Regions from separate parts of the Streptomyces sp. NPDC047079 genome, predicted to be linked through region 4. Evidence: riboswitches for the same ligand, from Rfam matches in the RefSeq annotation. Region 4 holds a riboswitch; each other region holds the start of a gene.

Region 1 (3,717 bases), on a different contig from region 4:
AGGCGCTCGGCGGAGATGTTGGAGGCGCCGATGGCGCGCACCTTGCCCGCCTTCACCAGTTCGTCGAGCGCGCCGATGATCTCCTCGACCGGCAGCTCCGGCTGGTCGAAGTGCGTGTAGTAGAGGTCGATGTAATCGGTGCCGAGGCGGCGCAGGGACGCGTCGGCCGCGGCCTTGATGTTGGCGGCGCTCAGCCCCCGGTACTCGGGGTGCTGGCTGACCTTGGTCGCGATGATCACGTCGGAGCGGTTGCCGCGCGCCGCGAGCCACTTGCCGATGACGGTCTCGGACTCGCCGCCCTTGTTTCCGGGGACCCACGCCGAGTAGGCGTCGGCCGTGTCGACGAAGTTGCCGCCGGCCGCCGTGTAGGCGTCGAGGACGGCGAAGGACTGCGTCTCGTCTGCGGTCCAGCCGAAGACGTTGCCGCCGAGGGAGAGGGGGAAGACCTCGAGGTCGGAGGAGCCGAGCTTACGAAGAGAACTCATGCCCTACGTCAACGCCCGCGCCGGAAGACGATATTCCGCCTGAAGGCCGTTCCACGCGACGCATCTGACCGGCGGCCCTGACGTCGGGGGGTTGTCGTCAGGACCGCCGGGGTTCGGGAGCCGACGGCGGGGGTCAGACAGGGGACGACCAGAGTCCGGGAGGGGGCAGGCGTCCGGCAGGGGGCGGGTGTCCGGGAGGGGGCAGGCGTCCGGCAGGGGGCGGGTGTCCGGGAGGGGGCAGGCGTCCGGCAGGGGGCGGGTGTCCGGGTGGAGGCCACCGGTCTCAGGGGTTGAGGCCCTTGCTCTGGAGCCACGCCATCGGGTCGATCCCGGTGGCGCCGCCGTTCGGGTGGACCTCCAAGTGCAGGTGCGGCCCGGTGACGTTGCCGGTCGCGCCCACGCGGCCGATGACGTCGCCCGTGGACACCTTCTGACCGACGGTGACGCTGATCGACGACTGGTGGCAGAACCACAGCTCGGTGCCGTCGTCGAGGGTGAGGACCGTGCGGTAGCCGTACGAGCCCGCCCAGCCCGCCTGGGTGATGGTGCCGCTGTGGACGGCCTTGATGAGCGTGCCCGTGGGGGCGGCGAAGTCGAGGCCGGTGTGGTAGCCGGAGGACCACATGGCGCCGGCGTCGCCGAAGCGCGAGGTCAGGGTGTACGAGGAGGTGGGCAGCGCGAACTGCTTGGCCAGTTCGGCCAGCCGCGCGGCCTCGGCCTTCTTCCTGGCCTCCGCCTCGGCCGCCTTCTTCTCGGCGGCGGCCTTGGTCCTTGCGGCGTCCTGAGCCTTGGCCGCCGCGGCGGCGGCCTTCTTCGCGGCGGCGGCCTCAGCGGCCTTCGCAGCCTCCGCGGCGATCCGGTCCTGCTGGGACTCGGCCTGCTGCATGATCCGGGCGCGCAGGGCCTCGCCCGCGTTCTTGGTGCCCGCGGCCGCTTCGGTGGTGCTCACGCCGGCGGTGCTCAGGACGGTGGCGGAGCCCTTGGGGGCGCTGGCCTGCTCCTCGCCGATGAGCGCCTTGGCCGAGTCGGTGACCGAGGAGAGGTCGGGCAGGGATATGGACACCGGAGGCTTGCCGGTCTGCGCGGTGGCCATGCCGCCCGCGCCTACCGCGGCCATCACGCCGACGCCCAGAACGGTGGAGCTGCGGGCGAGTCCGCCGCCGCGCTGCTTGGTGACGCGGTGCCGACCGCGGACGGGACGGACGGAATCCTCGGTGGGGTTCCACTCCTCCCAGGGGCCCTCGTCGGTGCGGGACGCGAAGCCGATCGTCTGCGTGCCGCTTGGGGCGAACGAGGTGCTCTCGGCAGGCCGGTTGGACGCCACGTGGGCGCACTCCTTTCCTTCCGTTTCGCCTACCGGGTTAGCTGACGGGTTCGGAGGGGAAGGTCTCCTACGCGCGTATACCGGCCGTTTCGACACAGCGGTATCCGCCCGATTCACCCCAAAGTGGTGGTTCCCCGGTTCCCTTGCGGGATTCGGCACACGCGCACGGAGCCGCCTCTGGTGACGGCTGGGACGACCGCGCTGCGTTATCGAACGTTAATAGACGCGGGGCCTGGATTCCAAGCGGTTCGGACAGATCCTTGACGCTCTTGGCCAGGACTTTCATGACAGGAACGGCGTAAAACGGGCGAGTTGGCCACACCTCATCTACCTCATCGGTATTGACGGTGCGTCAGTTGTTATGCGGAGGGAGGTCACCTCCTCACCCACCGTGACAACGACCCGGCGCTCAACGATGCTTGGCCTTCGAAGGGGGATCCTCGAAGGGGGATCCTCGAAGGGGGTCATGAGCGCTCGGACCGGCGCACTGCCAGCAGAGCCATGTCGTCCGTGGCCTGACCGCCGGTATGACGGGCGACGTCCTCCGTCACGGCGGCCAGCACGGCGCCCGGGGTGGTCAGGACACGGCCGGCGAGGCCCTCGGCCGGGTCGTAGAACTCGCCGCGCGCGTCCCGGGCCTCCGAGACCCCGTCCGTATAGAAGAGCAGCGTCGAGCCGGGCGGGAAGTCCCACTCCTCCGCGCGGTCGGGCGAGGTCGCGAGGTCGCTCATGCCGAGCGGCGGCGCCGGCTCGTGCGCTTCCAGTTCGCGAACGGTGCCGTCCGGGAGCAGGAGCAGGGGGGCGGGGTGGCCGCGGTTGACGATGCGGACGAGGCCTTCCTCGTGCGGGATCTCCGCGAGGACCGCGGTGGTGAACTCCTCGTGGGCGTCGGGGCCGTCCCGGCGGAGGCCCTCGCGCGACAGCGCTCGCTCCAGGCGCTGGGCGACGGCCTCCAGGGTCGCCTCCTGCTCGGCGGCCTCCCGGAAGGCGCCGGTGACGACGGCGACGGCGGCCACGGCGCCCGTTCCCTTGCCCCGCACGTCCCCGACCACGAGCCGTACGCCGTGCGGGGAGCCCTGAACGGCGTACAGGTCGCCGCCGATGGAGGCGTCGGCCTGCGCCGCCTCGTACCGGGCGGCGATCCGGAGCCCTGCGATCCGCGCGGCGGGCTCGGGCAGTACGGCGCGCTGCGCGGCCTCGGCGATCCGGCGGGCGGAGGCCAGGCGTGCGTCATTGCGGCGTACGAGCATGTTGATGAGGACGGCGGGGACGGCCGCGGCGATGGTGGTGAGCGCCTCGGTGAGCGCACCTGACGGCCCTGACGCACCGAGCCCAGCGAGTCCGAGGTGCACGGCCAGTACGGCGGCGAGGGCCGCGGCGCCGGTGACGACGGTGCCGCGCAGCGAGTGGAGGGGCGCGGCGACGAGCGGGGCGGCGGTGAACAGGGCGACGGCCGGGAAGGCGGACGGCGTCAGCCGGCCGCAGCAGACGCCTAGGACGATGAGCAGCGCGGGCAGGGCCCGCAGAAGCGCCCGCACGTGTGAACTCCGCCGGCTCTCCACCGGACCGGTACCCGGCGACCGGCCGTTTCCGGCCCCGGACCCCGGCGCTCCGGCATTCTCGGGCCTGGCCCTCGGCGGCCGCGAGTTCCCGGGCCTGCTCCCCGGCGGCCGGGCGTCTTTGGGGCCGGTCCCCGGCGGCCGGGCGTCCTCGGGCATGATCCCCGGCGCTCGGGACTCCCCGGACCTGGCACTCGTCATGACGGGATGGCCGTGGGCCGGGCCCATGGGGCGGTCGACAGGCCGGAGGCCCGGATCGCCACCGTCCCGCGCCGGACGGCCGGTGGACCGGACGCCGCCGCTGGACCGGGCACGGTCCTCGGGCCGGATACGTCCACCGGAGCAGGCA
Region 2 (3,717 bases), on a different contig from region 4:
ATAGGCTTCGCCGAATACCCCTCTTTGTATACGGCGCCTGTGTTAATACCGGGAACCGGACGCGTTTACGGTGTGTTGCGAAGCCCTCACACGCTCCGCGCGGTCGCCCGCGCCGGGGAAGCGCAGCCGGTGCGCGACGGTCATGCGCTCGGTGTGCAGCGCCGTGATGGCGCGCGCCCGCTCGCTGTCCCCGCGCGCGACGGCGTCCACGATTCCGCCGTGCTCGGCCCAGGACTCCACGGGATCGACCGGCGCCTCGACCACGTACATCCAGCCGATCTTGTGCCGCAGCTGGGCGAGTGTCGAGGTGAGCACGGGGCTCCCGCAGGCCTGCGCCAAGGTCTCGTGGAACCAGCCGCCCAGAGACCGCAGATCCTCGCTGCCGCCCCTCCTGGCGCGCTCCTGGCCCAGCCTGACCAGGCCGCGCAGCACCTTGAGGTGGGCCTCGGTGCGGCGCTGGGCGGCCCGCGCTGCCCCCAGCGGTTCCAGCAGCATCCGCATCTCCAGAAGGTCGGCGGCCTCCTGCTCGGTGGGTTCCGCGACACACGCGCCCGCGTGCCTGCGGGTGACGACGAAGCCCTCGGCCTCCAAGGTGCGCAGGGCCTCGCGCACGGGGACGCGGGAGACGCCGTAGCGGCGGGCGAGGAGCTCCTCGGTGAGCCGGCCGCCGCGCTCGTAGACACCCGCGACGATGTCGTCACGGATCGCCGTGCATACCGAGTGCGCCGGAATACGCATGACCGACCTCCGCCTTAATACCCGTGAAACGTCGACGGTTGACGTGTGTCCCGCCGACTCTATTGCAGCTCGCCTGAATTTCCGACGGCGAGCCGAAATCCATGGATATTTTTTGGACAGACAGCAGTCCGAAACGACGACGACCCCGGCCGATGGGCCGGGGTCGTCACATACGGGCGCGCCGCACGGCGGCCCGCTGTCAGACGTTCACGCCGTGCGATCGGAGGTAGGCGACAGGGTCGATGTCCGAGCCGTACTCCTGGGTGGTGCGCGCCTCGAAGTGGAGGTGCGGACCGGTTGTGTTGCCGGTCGCCCCGGAGAGGCCGATCAGCTCTCCCGGGGTGACGCTCTGGCCCACGGAGACGCCGATGGAGGACAGGTGGCCGTACTGCGTGTAGGTGCCGTCGTTCATCTTGACGACGATCTGGTTGCCGTACGCGCCGCCCCAACCGATCTCGACGACGGCACCCGAGCCGACCACGTGCACAGGCGTGCCCGTGGCGGCATGGAAGTCGATGCCGGTGTGGGTGCCGGAGGACCACAGGGAGCCGCCGGTCCTGTAGCCGGTGGAGACGTAGGAGTGGAGGATCGGCGCCACGTACGCGGTCAGGCGCCTGCGCTCGGCCTCGCGGGCGGCGCGCTCCTTGGCCTCGCGTTCCTTGCGCGCCTTCTCCGCGGCCTGCCGGCGCGCGGCCTCCGCGGCCTTCTTCTGCTCGGCGGCCTGTTTCTGGGCGGCGGCCTGGGCGTCGATCTTCTCCGCGACCGAGTCGCCGAGGCTGACGGCCCGGATCAGTCCCGTCTCCTCGACAGGGTGCCCGGCGGCGAAGGCCGGGGCGGCCAGGGTGCCGATGACGCCGGTGGTGGTGAGCGCCGCGACACCCACGGCGTTCGCGGTCGTACGCCGCATGCGGCTGGGACGGCGGTGCTTCCCGGTGGCGCAGGTGAACGCCATGAAGTGGCTGGTCCTTTCCTTCCCTCTCGCCTACCGGGTTAGCTGACGGGTTCGGAGCAGGAAGGTCTCCTACGGGCTGACGCCCGATTCACCCCAGGGACTGCATGGGCCCCGCCGGCCGCGAAGGCGGCGACAGGAGGGTGGGTCCCCGGCTCCCCTGGCTCGCGCCGTACGGGGACTCGGCGATGGCTGTCCGGTGCCGCGGATGCGGCGCACTGCCTGACGGACAGCCCGACAGACGCTAAAAGGAGCCTCTTTCGGTCGGCAAACCGATCAGGGGGTTTGTAGCGCATCCCACAGGGCAGAGAGGCAGCCTCCATGGCAATACGGACAAATTCCTCGAGAGGGGGCCCGGGTGACGGAAGGCGTCACCCGGGCCCTTCTGAGCGTCGCGGCTCCGGACGCGCGGGCAGCGCCTCTACTCGGCCCGGACGACGCGCACTTCGCCGATGCCCAGCGCCTTGACGGGCTCCTCGATCTGCGCGGCGTCGCCCACCAGAACGGTCACCAGCCGGTCCACCGGGAAGGCGTTCACGACGGCGGCCGTGGCCTCGACCGTGCCTGTGTCGGCGAGCTTCTGATACAGGGTCGACTGGTAGTCGTCCGGCAGGTGCTGCTCGACCTGGTCCGCGAGCGTGCTCGCGACGGCCGCCGCGGTCTCGAACTTCAGCGGCGCCACACCCACCAGGTTCTGCACGGCGACATCACGCTCGGCGTCCGTCAGCCCCTCGGCGGCGAGGGTGCGCAGCACCTTCCAGAGGTCGTCGAGCGCCGGGCCGGTGTTCGGCGTGTCGACGGAACCGCTGATGGCCAGCATCGCGGCGCCGGTGCCGTCGGGCGCGGAACGCAGCACCTGGCCGAACGCCCGCACCCCGTAGGTGTAGCCCTTCTCCTCGCGCAGGACGCGGTCCAGGCGGGAGGTGAGGGTGCCGCCGAGGCAGTACGTACCGAGCACCTGTGCGGGCCACACCCGGTCGTGTCGGTCCGCGCCGACGCGGCCGATCAGCAGCTGTGTCTGGACGGCACCGGGGCGGTCCACGATGATCACGCGGCCGGTGTCGTCGGCGGTCACCGGGGGCACGGGGCGCGGCTTGGCGGGTGCCCCCGTCCAGGCTCCGAGCGTCTCGCCGAGGAGCTCGTCGAGGTCGACGCCGGTGAGGTCGCCGACCACGACGGCGGTGGCCGTGGAGGGCCGCACATGGCGCTCGTAGAAGGCGCGGACCGCCGCAGCGTCGATGTTGGAGACCGTCTCCTCGGTGCCCTGACGCGGGCGCGACATCCGCGAGGACGCCGGGAACAGCTCCTTGGAGAGTTCCTTGGCGGCGCGGCGGGCCGGGTTGGCCATCTCGTGCGGGATCTCGTCGAGGCGGTTGCGCACCAGGCGCTCGACCTCGCTGTCGTCGAACGCCGGCGACCTCAGGGCGTCGGCGAGCAGCCCGAGTGCCTTCGACAGGCGGGAGACGGGCACTTCGAGGGACAGGCGCACACCGGGGTGGTCGGCGTGCGAGTCGAGGGTGGCGCCGCAGCGCTCCAGCTCGGCGGCGAACTCCTCGGCGGAGTGCTTGTCGGTGCCCTCGGAGAAGGCACGCGCCATGATCGTGGCGACGCCGTCGAGGCTGGCCGGCTCGGCGTCAAGGGGCGCGTCGAGGAGCACCTCGACGGCGACGACCTGCTGGCCGGGGCGGTGGCAGCGCAGCACCGTCAGGCCGTTGTCGAGGGCACCGCGCTCGGGCGCGGGGAACGCCCAGGGGCGGGCCGCGCCGGGCTGGGGCTGCGGGTGGAAGTCCATGGTCGCGAGCTCGGTCACTTCGCCGACTCCTCGTCGTTGCTCGTGTCTTCGGCGGCGGTGGTCTCGGCGGCCTGAGCGCTCTCGGCCTCGGCCGCGACCGGCTCGTACACGAGGACCGCGCGGTTGTCGGGGCGCAGACGGGCCTTGGCGATCTCCTGCACCTCCTCGGCGGTCACGTCGAGCACCCGTCGCACGGCGGTCAGCGCGAGCTGCGGGTCGCCGAACAGCACGGCGTACC
Region 3 (3,717 bases), on a different contig from region 4:
TGAGCCGGGGCACTCCGAGGCTCGGCGCGGGTTATGTGTCCTCCGTGCCGGGCCTGTACTTCACGGGCCTGCCCGCGGCGGCCTCGTACGGCCCGGTGATGCGCTTCGTGTGCGGCACGGAGTTCGCCTCACCCAGGCTGGCGAAGCATCTGGCGGCGGCACACGGCTGAGGACGGCGGGGCCAGGTCCTCCGGCCGGGGGTCACGGGTCAGGCGATCACGGGCACGAGGACACACAGCACGAGTTCGCGGGGCACGCGTTCGCGGGACGCGAGGTCGCGTCGCGCGAGGTCACGGGGCACGGAGGGGGCGCGGCGCCGTCGCGCCCCAGGGGCCCTGGGGGCCTGGGGCCGGGTCGTGGGGAGGGGCAGGTTCGTCGGGGCGTGGCCGTACGCCGTCATGCCGGGGACCTGCGTGACGGGGCCGTACGCCTGCGTGTTTCGGGAAGCGCGCGGCAACTCGGGTTCTGTCATACGGGAGTTCGGTGGGCGCGGGATACCGGACGTCGTCCGGTTCGCGCCGAGTCGCCGGGGCGTTCCATCCGTATTCTCTGATCATGGCCGCACCCCTCGCATATTCACTCATCGCCACTGACCTGGACGGAACGCTGTTGCGTGACGACGACACGCTCTCCGACCGGTCAAGGGCCGCCCTGGCGCGCGCCTCGGCGGCAGGCGCACAGCACCTCGTCGTGACGGGGCGCCCGGCGCCCAGGGTGCGGCCGTTGCTCGACGACCTCGGAAGTAGGGGGCTCGCGGTGTGCGGGCAGGGCGCGCAGGTGTACGACGCCGGCGCGAACCGGCTCCTCTTCTCCGTCACCCTGGACCGGGAGTTGGCCGAGACCGCACTCGGCAAGATCGAGGCCGAGGTGGGGCAGGTGTACGCGGCCGTCGACCAGGACGGGGTGGACGGCCTCACGCTCATCGAACCCGGCTACCGGATGCCGCACCCCACCCTGCCGGCGGTGCGGGTCGAGCGGCGGGACGACCTGTGGTGCGAGCCGATCAGCAAGGTGTTGCTGCGCCATCACGCCCTGTCGGACGACGAGTTGGCGTCGGCGGCCCGCGCGTCCGTCGGTTCCCTCGCGACGGTCACCATGTCCGGGCCCGGCACCGTCGAACTCCAGCCGTGCGGCATCACCAAGGCGACGGGGCTCGCACTGGCCGCCGCCCATCTGGGCCTGGGGCCGTCGGAGACCATCGCCTTCGGTGACATGCCCAATGACATCCCGATGTTCGACTGGGCCGCGCATGGGGTGGCCATGGCCAACGCCCACCCCGAACTCAAGGCCGTGGCGGACGAGGTCACCATGTCGAACGAGCACGACGGCATCGCCGTCGTGCTCGAACGACTCCTCGGGGGCCACCGGAGGCCGGCCGACAGCGCCGGCCGGCGGTCCGTCGGCTATTAGTACGCGCTGTTGACGTTGTCGATCGAGCCGTACCGGTGGGCGGCGTAGTTGCACGCGGCCGTGATGTTCGCCACCGGGTCGTACGGGTCGAACGCCGTGCCGGGCACGTGGTACGCGGCGAAGGTCGGGTCGATGATCTGGAGCAGACCCTTCGACGGGATGCCCTTACGGGCGTTCGAGTCCCACAGGTTGATCGCCTTGGGGTTGCCGGACGACTCGCGCATCACGTTGCGGTAGATGCCGTTGTACGTACCGGGGATGCCGTGCTGGGCCATGACCTCCAGCGACTGACGGATCCAGCTGTCCAGGGTGGTGCCGCGGGTCGTCACGGCCTTGGCGGTGGTCGTGGCGGTCACGGTGGCCGTCGCCGGCTTACCGGTCGCGGCGGAAGCGCTGGTCGCTCCCATGACCGGCAGGGCGAGAACGGCGGCACCCGACCCCGCGAGTGCGAGGGCACGGGTGATACGGGCGGCCTTGGAGCCGCGGTCCCGTCGGCGTGCGGGCAGGGCGAAAGCGGGCATGTCGCATTCCTCTCCGGCGCCTGCGAGGTGAGCTGTCGGGTTCGGGCGGGGAGGTGCCCGGCCGTGTCCTCGATGTCGAGGGCACGGCTTCACCCCTAGCCGTTCCGGCGGGTGTCCGGATCGGCGGCCTACCTGGGTCCCCCGCTCCTGCCGTCGTGGTCGATGGGCTCCCGAGCGGCGGCAGGATTCGGCGTTCCGCTCGGATCGAGGGGAAGGTATGCGAGAGCACATGTCCGGAACAAGCTTGCAAGTCACACTCCTTCCGAATTGACCTTGAAATGGGGGAATAAGGTCGGTGATCCAGTTTGTCGAGCGGAGTTCAAGTTGCCATTCGCAAAGGGGTAGTTGGTGACACGCCCTTAATGCCCCGTCTGCCGCGGACGTGAGCTATTTCACTCTGGTCTTCGCGGTCGTCATCGATGGTTAATTACATAGGGGGTTTATTGGGGTAAAACGGTCACATGTCGTGTGTCTTGAGTGGAGCGTTTCGGGTGGGTGAGTGCCCTTCGTCCGGACTTGACTCCGTTGCCCGGCAAGGAGGTTCCCGGGCGAGGGGGGTGGGCGTGGCCGCGAGGCCGACTCGAATGCCTGGCCGGTGTATGCGGCGCGCGGGGGCGGGCAGCCGTAGAGGGAACGGGGGTGACGTCCGCAGGGGAGGGCGGGGGGTGCCCGGGCGTAAGGAGGTCGGTTCCGGCGTGAGGGGTGATTGTCGGGTATGTGGGGGAATATCTGTTCCTATCAGATGATCAGGCACATTCCGTTCGTGATCCGATACCGCCCGGCCTGGAACAGTGGGCGCTCGTGGTGATCGAAACGTGACCGGATACGCTGACTTGAGTGATGGCGACGACAGATCGACAACTCGATGAGCGCGTCGACGGGCGACGCCATCGAGCAAGTGGCCGTCCTTGAGACCGACCGTGTGATCGTCAGCAGACGTCAGCAGACAGGAGACCCCACGTGACCGTCGTCGGGCCGTTCGGGCTGAGCGTGCGGGAGCAGGCTCTGGAGGTCGATGTCCAGGCCGGATTGGCCGCTGTCGAGGAGGGGCTGCTCGAGGCCACCAAGAGTGAGGTGCCCTTCATCACAGAGGCCGCGCAGCACCTGGTGCGTGCGGGCGGGAAGCGGTTCCGGCCGCTGCTTGTGATGCTCGCGGCGCAGTTCGGCGACCCGTACGCGCCCGGAGTCGTGCCCTCGGCCGTGGTCGTGGAGCTGACCCACCTCGCCACGCTGTACCACGACGACGTGATGGACGAGGCCGAGGTGCGGCGCGGGGTGGACAGCGCGAACACCCGCTGGGGCAACTCGGTCGCGGTCCTCACGGGTGACTTCCTGTTCGCGAGGGCCTCGCACATCCTGGCCGATCTCGGCCCGGAGGCGGTCCGGATCCAGGCGGAGGCGTTCGAGCGCCTGGTCACGGGCCAGATCCTGGAGACGGCGGGCCCCCGGGACGGCCGTGACCCGGTCGAGCACTACCTCGACGTCCTCGGCGGCAAGACCGGCTCGCTGGTGGCGGTGGCGTGCCGCTTCGGGGCGATGATGTCGGGTGCCGACGAGACGGTCGTGGACGTGCTCACGCAGTACGGCGAGCGGCTGGGCGTGGCGTTCCAGCTGGCCGACGACGTCCTGGACATCGCGTCGGACTCGCACGAGTCCGGGAAGACGCCCGGGACGGACCTGCGCGAGGGCATCCCCACCCTCCCGATCCTGCGCCTGCGTGAGCGCGCGGAGCGCATGGGGCTGCCCGAGGACATCGCCCTGTGCGAGCTCCTCGGCTCCGATCTCA
Region 4 (3,717 bases):
GACAACCAGCACCTCGGCTACGGCCACGGCATCCACTACTGCCTCGGTGCCCCCCTTGCTCGGCTGGAGGGGCAGACCGCGCTCGCCACCCTTCTCACCCGTCTTCCGGACCTGCGACTCGCGGTGGATTCAGCGGATTTACGCTGGCGTGGAGGGCTCATTATGCGCGGATTGCGCACGCTTCCCGTGGAGTTCGCCCCGGTTCCGAAGAAAGATCACCGCGGTACCGCCGGCGCCGCGGAGTGAGGTGGCGGACACGCCGACCGTCACAGGGAGGTGACATTTTCTCAACTCCGTGATCTTCACGTGATCTGCGCTGCATTAACTTGTGACAAGTGATCGACTGGTTATACGTTCACGCAGCAACGCGGCGGTACGCCACAGCCGCCGCGTTGGTCACTGCTGTCGTGTGAAAGGCAATCGCATGCTCTCCGGGACCGGCCGTCACCGTCGCCCCCGCCAGGCTCCGGCCCTCCTCGTCGCGGCAGGCGTGACCGGGTCGGCGATCGCGATCCCTCTCCTCGGTGCCACCGGTGCGAGCGCGGCCGACGGTACGACCTGGGACCGGGTCGCGGAGTGCGAGAGTGGCGGATCCTGGAGCGCCGACACCGGCAACGGGCGCTACGGCGGACTCCAGTTGACGCAGCAGGACTGGGAGAGGTACGGCGGTCTCGACTACGCCCCGAGCCCGGACCAGGCGAGCCGCTCGCAGCAGATCGCCGTCGCCGAGAGGATCCTCGACCAGCGGGGCGTGTCCACCTGGAGCGCCTGCGGCCTGGTCTCCGGTCTGAGCAAGGACTCGAGTGCCGCGAACGTCGACACGGGCGTGGCCGGCGACTCCTCCGGCGGATCCGCCTCCTCCCGGGGCTCCGGTATGGACTTGGGACTGTCCGACTCGTCCAGCTCTTCCGATTCATGGCGCTCGTCCGGGTCTTCCGACCCGGGTGCGTCGTCGCCCTCTTCGGCGCCTTCCTCCGCGTCCCCCTCGCCCTCCTCTTCCCCTTCATCCGCGGCGGGCACCGACTCGGCCGGGGTTCGTGCCGACGCCGGCTCGGCCGACGCGCCCAGGGGTACGGCGAAGAGCGACGAGTCGGACAAGTCCGGGCAGAGTGGAGTGCTTTCGGCTGCGGGTGCGGAGGAGGTCTCGGGTGCCGGCCGCCACCGTGGCGGCAGTGCCGACGAGAGCGTCGCGGACGGTGGCGACGACGGCTCCGCCGGCCGTCATGCCTCGCGCGGCTCCGCCGCCGCCCGCGACACCGCCGGCGGCTCGTACACCGTCCGCCCCGGAGACAATCTGTCGTCCATCGCCGACTCCCTTGACCTGCGCGGCGGATGGGCCGCCCTCTATGACGCGAACAAGGAGACGGTCGGCGCCGACCCGGACCTCATCCTCCCCGGTCAGAGCCTTGAGCTCCGGACCGAGCCGTCCGGGGACGAGTCCTGAACTACCGCCCGAACACGGCCACTTCACGCCCCGCTTCGCGTCGAATGTCCGGTTTGGCGAGAGTGAGATATGAGTCTCATAAGCCCTGATCGTCTTTGAAATTCGGCGGATCGACTGCTTACGGTCGTGATCGCTCGCCACAGCGGGCCCCGACGGTCGCAACGCCGAATCCTGCCAGCGGCCGTACGGGAACAGTCGTCGCGTCAAGCGCCGTAGGCAGGAGCGGGGGACCCAAGGTAGGTGCCGCGCCCGGGAGTTGCCCGGGAGCGGCTTGGGGTGGAGCCGCGCGCCGAGAGGTGCGCGGCCGGGCAACTCAACCGGCCCGAACCCGACAGCTCACCTCGCAGGCGTCGGTGAGGGGATCGAACCATGCTGTGTTCCGGCAAGGGCAAGCACCGCCGTCCGTCCAAGGCCGTCCGCGCCATCGCGCTCGCCGGTGTCACCGGCGCCGCCGTCGCCGCCCCGCTGATGGCGGCCGGCAACGCCTCCGCCGCCACCGCCTCCGAGTGGGACGCCGTCGCCCAGTGCGAGTCCGGCGGCAACTGGTCCATCAACACGGGCAACGGCTTCTACGGCGGTCTTCAGTTCACCAACTCCACCTGGGCCGCGTACGGCGGCACCGCCTACGCCTCGCGGGCCGACATGGCCTCCAAGGGGCAGCAGATCGCCGTGGCCGAGAAGGTCCTCGCGGGCCAGGGCAAGGGTGCCTGGCCGGTCTGCGGCAAGGGCCTGTCCGGCGCCGCCTACAACGGCGCCCCGGCCTCCGCGGGCGGCTCCGGCAGCTCCGGCGGCTCCGCGAAGAGCACCACCACCACCCGCTCGACCGAGCAGCAGGCGGCCACCCGCTCCACCCACCGCCCGGCCCCCCGGAAGACCGTCACCACCCCGACCGGCAAGAAGGTCAAGAAGGGCGACGGCGAGTACAAGGTGGTCAAGGGCGACACCCTCGGCTCGATCGCCGAGCGGCACCACGTCCGGGGCGGCTGGGAGAAGCTGTTCGAGCTGAACAAGGACATCGTCGAGGACGCCGACCTCATCTACCCGGGCCAGCAGCTGCACCTGAAGTGACCCGGCGGCCGGCCCTGAGTCTCCTCACGGCCGTGGCCCTCCTGGTGGGGGCCGCCTGAGGGCCGCCCCCGTCCCCACGGGCTCCCCGCTCCGGTGCGTGTTCCCCCGTACGCGCCGGAGCGGGGCTTTTTGCTTCCGCGCCGTTTCTTGGCCATCCGCCCTTTGTTCCGTGCTGGAACAATGTGTGCCGTCACCCTGTCCACGGGACGGTCGGTCGGCTGGCCGATGCCCCGGGACGGTTAGGCTCTAGTCGCAAGGCACACCAGCCCCGCACTTCCAGCGTCACATCCAAGAAGGAGATGCTCGTGCCGTCCATCGACGTCGTCGTAGCCCGGGAAATCCTGGACTCCCGAGGCAACCCCACGGTCGAGGTCGAGGTCGGCCTCGACGACGGCAGCACGGGTCGTGCCGCCGTTCCGTCCGGCGCCTCCACCGGCGCCTTCGAGGCCATCGAGCTCCGTGACGGAGACCCGAACCGCTACCAGGGCAAGGGTGTCGAGAAGGCCGTCCTCGCGGTCATCGAGCAGATCGGCCCGGAGCTGGTCGGTTACGACGCCACCGAGCAGCGCCTGATCGACCAGGCGATGTTCGACCTGGACGCCACCGACAACAAGGGCTCCCTCGGCGCCAACGCCATCCTCGGCGTCTCCCTCGCCGTCGCCCACGCCGCCTCCGAGGCCAGCGACCTCCCGCTCTTCCGCTACCTGGGCGGCCCGAACGCGCACCTGCTGCCGGTGCCGATGATGAACATCCTGAACGGCGGCTCGCACGCCGACTCCAATGTGGACATCCAGGAGTTCATGATCGCCCCGATCGGTGCGGAGTCCTTCTCCGAGGCCCTGCGCTGGGGCACCGAGGTCTACCACACCCTCAAGAAGGTGCTGAAGGGCAAGGGCCTGTCCACCGGCCTCGGCGACGAGGGCGGCTTCGCCCCGAACCTCGGCTCCAACCGCGAGGCGCTCGACCTCATCCTCGAGGCCATCAAGCAGGCCGGGTACGTCCCCGGCGAGCAGATCGCCCTCGCCCTCGACGTCGCCGCCTCCGAGTTCTACAAGGACGGCAAGTACCTCTTCGAGGGCAAGGAGCGCTCCGCCGCCGAGATGACGGAGTACTACGAGGAGCTCGTCGCGGCCTACCCGCTCGTCTCCATCGAGGACCCGCTGTTCGAGGACGACTGGGCAGGCTGGAAGGTCATCACCGACAAG

What was found. A riboswitch is a leader RNA that binds a small molecule or an ion and turns the genes downstream of it on or off. The one in region 4 is predicted to bind cyclic di-AMP.
Region 1: linked by a shared signal. The riboswitch ahead of ABZ823_RS29830 (M23 family metallopeptidase) and the one ahead of ABZ823_RS17070 (transglycosylase family protein) in region 4 are both predicted to bind cyclic di-AMP.
Region 2: linked by a shared signal. The riboswitch ahead of ABZ823_RS13980 (M23 family metallopeptidase) and the one ahead of ABZ823_RS17070 (transglycosylase family protein) in region 4 are both predicted to bind cyclic di-AMP.
Region 3: linked by a shared signal. The riboswitch ahead of ABZ823_RS04660 (transglycosylase SLT domain-containing protein) and the one ahead of ABZ823_RS17070 (transglycosylase family protein) in region 4 are both predicted to bind cyclic di-AMP.

Annotation. Positions count from the first base shown of each region.
Region 1 covers NZ_JBEYUZ010000046.1:15,680-19,396, forward strand. Annotated here, with positions in the region: gene ABZ823_RS29825 (aldo/keto reductase) at 1-485, opposite strand, end outside; gene ABZ823_RS29830 (M23 family metallopeptidase) at 769-1,809, opposite strand; cyclic di-AMP (ydaO/yuaA leader) riboswitch at 1,821-1,977, opposite strand; gene ABZ823_RS29835 (PP2C family protein-serine/threonine phosphatase) at 2,274-3,371, opposite strand.
Region 2 covers NZ_JBEYUZ010000008.1:144,104-147,820, forward strand. Annotated here, with positions in the region: gene ABZ823_RS13975 (GntR family transcriptional regulator) at 43-738, opposite strand; gene ABZ823_RS13980 (M23 family metallopeptidase) at 938-1,690, opposite strand; cyclic di-AMP (ydaO/yuaA leader) riboswitch at 1,703-1,885, opposite strand; gene ABZ823_RS13985 (pitrilysin family protein) at 2,109-3,497, opposite strand; gene ABZ823_RS13990 (pitrilysin family protein) at 3,494-3,717, opposite strand, start outside.
Region 3 covers NZ_JBEYUZ010000002.1:459,042-462,758, reverse strand. Annotated here, with positions in the region: gene ABZ823_RS04670 (FAD-dependent oxidoreductase) at 1-170, shown strand, start outside; gene ABZ823_RS04665 (HAD family hydrolase) at 556-1,410, shown strand; gene ABZ823_RS04660 (transglycosylase SLT domain-containing protein) at 1,407-1,931, opposite strand; cyclic di-AMP (ydaO/yuaA leader) riboswitch at 1,936-2,134, opposite strand; gene ABZ823_RS04655 (polyprenyl synthetase family protein) at 2,892-3,717, shown strand, end outside.
Region 4 covers NZ_JBEYUZ010000011.1:109,263-112,979, forward strand. Annotated here, with positions in the region: gene ABZ823_RS17060 (cytochrome P450) at 1-246, shown strand, start outside; gene ABZ823_RS17065 (transglycosylase family protein) at 425-1,444, shown strand; cyclic di-AMP (ydaO/yuaA leader) riboswitch at 1,643-1,809, shown strand; gene ABZ823_RS17070 (transglycosylase family protein) at 1,814-2,512, shown strand; gene eno (phosphopyruvate hydratase) at 2,812-3,717, shown strand, end outside.